Regions from separate parts of the Streptomyces sp. NPDC059248 genome, predicted to be linked through region 2. Evidence: riboswitches for the same ligand, from Rfam matches in the RefSeq annotation. Region 2 holds a riboswitch; each other region holds the start of a gene.

Region 1 (2,254 bases), on a different contig from region 2:
AGTTGCTGGCCCGCCACACCGGCCGCGAGGAGGAGCTGATCGCGGCGGATCTGGAGCGCGACCTCTTCCTGGACGCGGCGAGCGCACGGGAGTACGGCCTGGTGGACCATGTGATCGACAGCCGGAAGGCGTCCCGGTCCGGCGGCTCGCGATGACCCCGTCCGTCCCCCGGCCCGAGCTTCCACCCCTGCCCCCGCTCACCCGCGCCGAGGGGGAGTTGCTCGACGCCTATCTCGCCGTCGCCGATCTGGTCGGGCGGATCAACCCGGCCCGCTCGGAACACACCTACGGCGCACTGCGCGCCGCGCAGGCCCTGGTGGCGCGGGCGATCGAGCTCCGGGACGCCCTGACGCTGATGCACCACCGGGGGGAGAGCGAGCTGCATACCGCGACCCTCGCCAGGGCCCTGCGCGTCCTCGACGGCGAAAGGCGGACATTCCGCGTCACGATTCCCGTACCGCCGCCGCGCTGACGATCCGTCGACCGTCCGTCAACCGCCGAACGAGTGGGATAACTCCTCCCTCGATCGGTGGAGTCGGACCACGGGTAACAACTACGGTCGAGTTGCGCCGGAGCGACGATCCCTCTAACGGACAGTCGTATTCCCGGCCTGGTAAGGGGCCCTTCGGGCGTCCATGACGGGCCGTCGGGACGGTCGGATTCATACGAACGGCGCATTCGTGTTGAAACTCACATATCGCCGTTTTGACTTCGAAATCCGGCACTTGATGGGTCAAGATCCGGGGGACGACAAGCCCCCGTCACCTCGGCGGGGCGGTCCGGGCGGACGCCGAGTCCTGCCGCTGTCCCGGATGACTGGTCGACAGAAGTGCATTCGGCAGGAGTGGAGGACCCAGGCAGTACGGGGCCGCCGGAGCGATCGATCCGGATGTCCCTCGGGGTGAAGCCGCGTCAGCGGCCGGGCACCTTCGTCCGCCCGAACCCGACAGGTCATCCTTCACAGGCGGCTGACGAAGGGTTGCGCATGAGTGCGCAGATGAACGTCCCGTCTCTGCTCAGCCGGGCGGGCGCCGTGTCCGCACTGACCGTCGCGGCGCTCGGTGGCTCGATGCTCGTACCGGGCGGAACGCCGGAGGCACAGGCCGCCGCCACGGCGCACGCGGGCAAGGCGCTCAAGGTCGCCGCGTCCAAGAAGGGGGCACCGTACAGGTACGGTGCGGTGGGCCCGTCCCGCTTCGACTGCTCGGGGCTGACGGTCTACTCGTACAAGCAGGCGGGCAAGAAGCTTCCGCGGACCGCCCAGCAGCAGTACAACAAGACCCGCAAGATCTCCGTGAAGTCGCGTCAGGCCGGGGACCTGGTCTTCTTCCACGGCCGGGGTGGTGTCTACCACGTGGGGATATACGCCGGGAAGGGGAAGATCTGGCACTCGCCCAAGAGGGGTTCGTGGGTGAAGCTGGACAAGATCTGGACCAAGAGCGTCTCCTACGGGCGCGTCAAGTGACAGCCCCGCGGAACTGAGCCCTACGCCGGCTCCGGGGCGCCGGCTCCGGGACCGGAGCAGGTCCGGTGGCCCCCGAGGCGCCTCGGGGGCTTCCGGCGGCCTTACCGCCCGGTCCCGGGCTTCCCCGGCCCTCTCCGACCCGGCGGGGTTCCCGGCCGCCGGAGAGGCGGCGTTCCGCGCGTTACGGCGCGCCGGTCCGGTCCGTCCGGCCGTACCCGTCCGGTACGGCCGGGGCCCACGGCAGGGCCACCCAGACCGTCTTACCGCCGTCCGGGGTCGGAGTGACCGTCAGCCGGCCGCCGCTGTGGGCGGTGAGGCTGCGGACGATGACCATGCCCCGGCCGTTGTCCTGCCGGACGGCGGCGGGCAGCCGCTGCGGCCGCCGGGGATGGCTGTCCGTCACCCCGATCCTCAGCTCCTCGTCCCGCTCCAGCAGCAGATCCACGGTGAAGGTCGGCGACTGGCCGAAGGTGTGCTGCACCGCGTTGGTCGTCAGCTCGGAGACGATCAGCCGGACCGTGTCGACGGCTTCCCCGCCGGGCGGCAGACCCCACTCCGTGACGACGTCGGTGACATGTCCGCGTGCCACGGACACCGACGCCGGGTCGCTGGGCAGGGTGATCGAGCTCTCCAGAAGATCCGCCATGGCGACGCCGTCCCTTTCCAGCCGCGGCCGTGCTTTCCGACGCCCCCGCTGCCCGGCCTCCGCCGGGCAGGCGGAAGACCGCGCGGACGGCCGCGGCTCACGCCGAGCGTCGGACTGTCCCTCATCCTCCCGCCGCAGGCACG
Region 2 (2,254 bases):
GGAGGGCACGGCAGCACGGCCGGTGCTGCCGTCGTCGAGGCCCACCTCGACCTCGACCGTGGGGTTGCCCCGGGAGTCGAGGATTTCCCGGGCTACGACGACGTCGATGGACGGCACGAGCATCTCCTTCTGGGATGTGACGCGTGGGATGCGGGTTTTGTTTCGGCCCTTGCGGTCACGAGCCTAACCGGACGGGGGGTGTCGGCCCGCCGATGCCCGCCCCCTGGGACGAAAAAGAGTGCGAAGAATCCCGATGGGCGGCGCACCCGCGCCGCTACCCGCCGGTAAGGGCTCTCACCTGCGCCCCTGCCCGCTCAGACGGGTGTAAGGACCGGCTGTCGGCACGGCCGTCCGGCGCGGAAAAGGGGGAGCCCCGGACCGGCGCGTACGGGGGAAGTCGCGCCGGCCCGGGGCGGGGGCGTGCCCGCGCCGGAGCGCCCGGGGGCGGCTCGACTGTCGGGCACAGGGGGACGGACCCGTGGGGGGTGGGCCGCCGCGGGGACGGCGGCGGCCCGGGGTCCGTACGGGGATCAGCCCAGGTGGAGAAGCTGGCCCGGGAAGATGACGTCGGCGTTGTCGACGATGTCCTCGTTCAGCGTGAACAGCTTCTGCCAGCCGCCCTCGACCTGCTCGGCCTCGGCGATCTTGCTCAGCGTGTCGCCGGCCTTGACCTCGTAGGTGCCGTCGCCCTTGAGGAAGCTCTTGGCCGGACCCTGGGCCTTCTTCGACTCGGCCTTCTTCGGGGCCTCGGCGCGCTCGGAGCGGGTGGTCGGGGCCTCGGCGCGCTTCTCCTGCTTCGGCGCGGCCTGCTGCTTCGGCTGCTCCTGCTTCGGCTGGGCGGGGGCCTGCTCGGCCGCGCCGCCGCCGTACGGGGCGTTGGACAGGCCGACACCACAGGAAGGCCAGGCACCCTTGCCCTGGCCGTCGAGGACCTTCTCGGCGATCTCGATCTGCTGCGCCTTGGAGGCGAGGTGCGCGTTGGACGCGTACGCCGTGCCACCGAAGGCGGCCCAGGTGGACGGCGAGAACTGGAGTCCGCCGTAGTAGCCGTTGCCGGTGTTGATGGACCAGTTGCCGCCGGACTCGCACTGGGCGACCTTGTCCCACTCGGCGGCGGTGGCGGCGGAGGCGGAGGTGGCGCCCATCAGCGGGGCGGCGATGGCGGCACCGGTGATCCCGGCGAAAGCGGCGAACTTGGCGGCCTTGGACGGACGGCGGTGCTTGCCCTTGCTGGCGAACAGCATGACGGATCTCCCTCACCGACGCCTACGAGGTGAGCTGTCGGGTTCGGGCGTGGTGAGTTGCCCGGCCGTACGACCCCCGGGTCGTACGGCTTCACCCCGAGCCGGGTGCCCTTCGCCCTCACGGGCTCCGGACGGGACCGGCACAAACCTGGGTCCCCCGCTCCTGCCTTCGGCGCTGTCGCGACGACTGTTCCCCCCGACCGACGGCAGGATTCGGCGTGACGGTCAGTGGTGCCCGCTTTGGCGAGCGGTCCAGACCGTAGTCACAGCCGTCCCCGTTCTTCAAAGACGGAACATCGGGGTCAAATCACCCATCCCGCCCCTCCGGAACCTTGCGTTTCCGCAGGTGACACACGGAATCGCCGATTCCGGAAGGGCCGGAGGCGCGATCGGGCCGAAGAGACTCATGTCTCACTTATGCGAAACCCGACATTTAGCAGCAAACCACTACGTCAGTTCGGTCTCGCCGGAGGCTACTTCGGCTGAAGATCGAGGCTCTGGCCAGGCAGGATGAGGTCCGGGTCAGCTCCGACCACCTTCTGATTGGCCTCGTACAGCGCCGGCCAGCCGCCGGGGACGTCCCTCTCCTCCGCGATGGCCCAGAGGTTGTCGCCGGAGCGGACGGTGTACGTACCGTCCTTCGGCCCGGCTTCAGCCGTACTGTCCCCACCGGCCTTGTTGTCCGCCATACCCGTCTTGCCCGCGGTGCCCGGGTCGCCCTGGTTCCGCGCGTCGGCGCGCCCGGGAGTGTCACTCCGGGATGTCCGGTCCGGACCGGACATCCGGGACGGGTCGATGGTCTCCACGGCCGACGCGTCCGGGGTCGCCCCGGCCTCGGCGCCCGCGGTGCCCTCCGGGGCGCCGTCCGCCGCCGTACCGGGCTCCTGCGCGGCCGGACCGCGGTGCTTGCCGGTGCCGGACGCCTCCTTCTTCTCCTTGGCGGCGTCCGGCGCGCCCGCGGCGTCCGTTTTCGGCTTCGCGATCCCGGCGGGCTTCCCACCCGCCTCACG
Region 3 (2,254 bases), on a different contig from region 2:
GGCCGATCATGTCGCCCGCGGCGACCTTCTGGCCGGGGCTGGCGTTGATCGACGACAGGTGGGCGTACATCACCTCGGTGCCGTCGTTCAGCTGGAGGATGATCTGGTAGCCGTACGCGCCCGCCATGCCCGCGGACTTGATGGTGCCCGCGCCGACGGCCTTGGTCGGCGTACCTGCGGCGGCGGCGAAGTCGGTACCGGTGTGCGAGCCCGAGGACCACATCGAACCGGACTGACCGTAGGTCGAGGTGATGATGTAGTTCGAGGTGGGGAGGGCGAAGCTCTTCGCCAGCTTGGCGATCCGGTCGGCCTCCGCCTTCTTCTTGGCTTCCTCCGCGGCCTTCTTCTTCGCGTCGTCCGCCTTCTTCTTGGCGTCGGCGGACGCCTTCATCGCGTCCTCGGCGGCCTGTTCGGCGGCGGCCTTCTCGGCGGCGGCGCGGCGCTCGGCGTCGGCCACGGCCTGCTGCTGCTCGGCCTGCTGGAGGATCCGGGAGCGCAGGGCGTCACCGGCGGCGGCGTCGGCCTCCTCGACCTGGGCGCCGGGGGCGCCCATCGTGGCGAGACCGGCCGGGGCGGGACCCTCGTCCTCGCCGCCGAGACCGTCGGGGAGGGATATGGAGATCGGGGCCTTGTCCTGCGCGGTGGCGATACCGCCCGCGCCGACGGCGGCGATCACACCGACACCGAGAACGGTGGAGCTACGGGCGAAGGCCCGGCGCTGCTGGCGCAGTACGCGGTGCTTGCCCCGGTTGGAGGCGATCGTCTCGGCGCTGGGGTTCCACTCGTCGGTGGACCGCTCGGGCCCGCCGTCCTCACGGAAGCCGGAGTGCAGATACCCGGGGCCTGCGGGGGCCTGCGGGGCAGGGCTGTTGGACGCCACTGAGGCGTACTCCTTTCCTTCCTTCTCGCCTACCGGGTTAGCTGACGGGTTCGGAGCAGGAAGGTCTCCTACGCGTGTCTCCGCAGGCTGCGGAGGCACCCGATTCACCCCAAGAAGTGGTTCCCCGGTTCCCTGACGGGATTCGGCGCATCAGCACGGAGCCACCCTGACGGCGACTGGGACGACCGTGCTGCGTTATCGAACGTTAATAGACACCGGGAATGTTTTCCAAGCCGTTCCTGATGATCGTTAAACCCGACCGGTGGATCAACCAGGACAGAAGATCGTCAAATCGGGCGAGTCACCCCGCGGATCATCGACCTGACACCCCGTCGACACGGACCCCGGCACTGACGGATCGTCAATCGGTATATCCACAGCGACGACGCGGTTACCCTCGGTCGAGAAAACGGCCGTGCAATGGCACATAGGCTCGGATACTTGGCGAAGGGTTGGTCAAGTCTTTATCCAAGACCCCGGAGCGCCGCCTGTCCCCGGGGTCGACCGGGGTCGGACGGGTCGTCGACCGCCGGCCGGGCGACGGCCAGCAGCGCCATGTCGTCCGTCGCCCCGCCGGCCGTGTGCCGCCGCACGTCGTCGACGAGCGCGTCCAGCAGCTCCCCGGGCCCCGGGAACACCCGGCCCCCGAGCCGCGCCCCCGGCTCGTAGAAGTCCCCCGCCGCGTTCCGCGCCTCGGAGAGCCCGTCGGTGTACAGCAGCAGGGTCGACCCCTCGGGCATCGGATGGGTCTCGGTCCGCCCCGGCCACTCCCCCAGCTCGCGCATCCCCAGCGGCAGGGCCGCGTCGTCCGGCGGCAGAAACCTCGCCCGGCCGTCACCGTGGAGCAGCAGCGGATCGGGGTGCCCGCGGTTGAGCATCCGTACGATCCCCGTCCCGCGCGGGATCTCGGCGAGCACCACGGTCGCGAACCCCTCGAAGTGGGCGATGTTCTCGTCGGCCCGCTCGTCGGGCCCTCCGCGCCGCAGGCCCTCCCGTACCAGCGCCTGCTCCAGCCGGTCGGCGACCTCCTCCAGCGTCGGCTCCCGCTCGGCGGACTCCCGAAAGGCGCCGATGAGGACGGCCACCGCCTCCACCGCCCCCAGGCCCTTGCCCCGGACGTCGCCCACCACCAGGCGCACCCCGTGCGGGGTGTCCTGGACGGCGAAGAGGTCGCCGCCGATGAAGGCGTCGGCGAGCGCGGCCTCGTACCGGGCGGCGACCCGCAGCCCGCCGATCTCCTCGGCGGGGGTGGGCAGCACGGCGCGCTGCGCGGTCTCGGCGATCACCCGGGCGGAGGCGAGCCGCTCATTGCCCCGGGTGACGACCCGGTTGATGAAGAGGGCGAGCGCCGAGACGGTGACGACGGTGGTCAGC

The links. Region 2 has a riboswitch for cyclic di-AMP ahead of ACFXG1_RS12060 (transglycosylase family protein). Riboswitches for the same ligand answer to the same signal wherever they lie in the genome.
Region 1: it holds a riboswitch for cyclic di-AMP, as region 2 does, so the genes downstream of both, ACFXG1_RS24050 (C40 family peptidase) here and ACFXG1_RS12060 (transglycosylase family protein) in region 2, are expected to answer to the same signal.
Region 3: it holds a riboswitch for cyclic di-AMP, as region 2 does, so the genes downstream of both, ACFXG1_RS19260 (M23 family metallopeptidase) here and ACFXG1_RS12060 (transglycosylase family protein) in region 2, are expected to answer to the same signal.

The regions. Positions count from the first base shown of each region.
Region 1 covers NZ_JBHYZV010000061.1:20,508-22,761, forward strand. Annotated here, with positions in the region: gene ACFXG1_RS24040 (ATP-dependent Clp protease proteolytic subunit) at 1-155, shown strand, start outside; gene ACFXG1_RS24045 (hypothetical protein) at 152-472, shown strand; cyclic di-AMP (ydaO/yuaA leader) riboswitch at 821-982, shown strand; gene ACFXG1_RS24050 (C40 family peptidase) at 986-1,465, shown strand; gene ACFXG1_RS24055 (ATP-binding protein) at 1,647-2,111, opposite strand.
Region 2 covers NZ_JBHYZV010000022.1:49,507-51,760, reverse strand. Annotated here, with positions in the region: gene eno (phosphopyruvate hydratase) at 1-117, opposite strand, end outside; gene ACFXG1_RS12060 (transglycosylase family protein) at 531-1,244, opposite strand; cyclic di-AMP (ydaO/yuaA leader) riboswitch at 1,249-1,429, opposite strand; gene ACFXG1_RS12055 (transglycosylase family protein) at 1,718-2,254, opposite strand, start outside.
Region 3 covers NZ_JBHYZV010000041.1:59,663-61,916, reverse strand. Annotated here, with positions in the region: gene ACFXG1_RS19260 (M23 family metallopeptidase) at 1-880, opposite strand, end outside; cyclic di-AMP (ydaO/yuaA leader) riboswitch at 892-1,038, opposite strand; gene ACFXG1_RS19255 (PP2C family protein-serine/threonine phosphatase) at 1,345-2,254, opposite strand, start outside.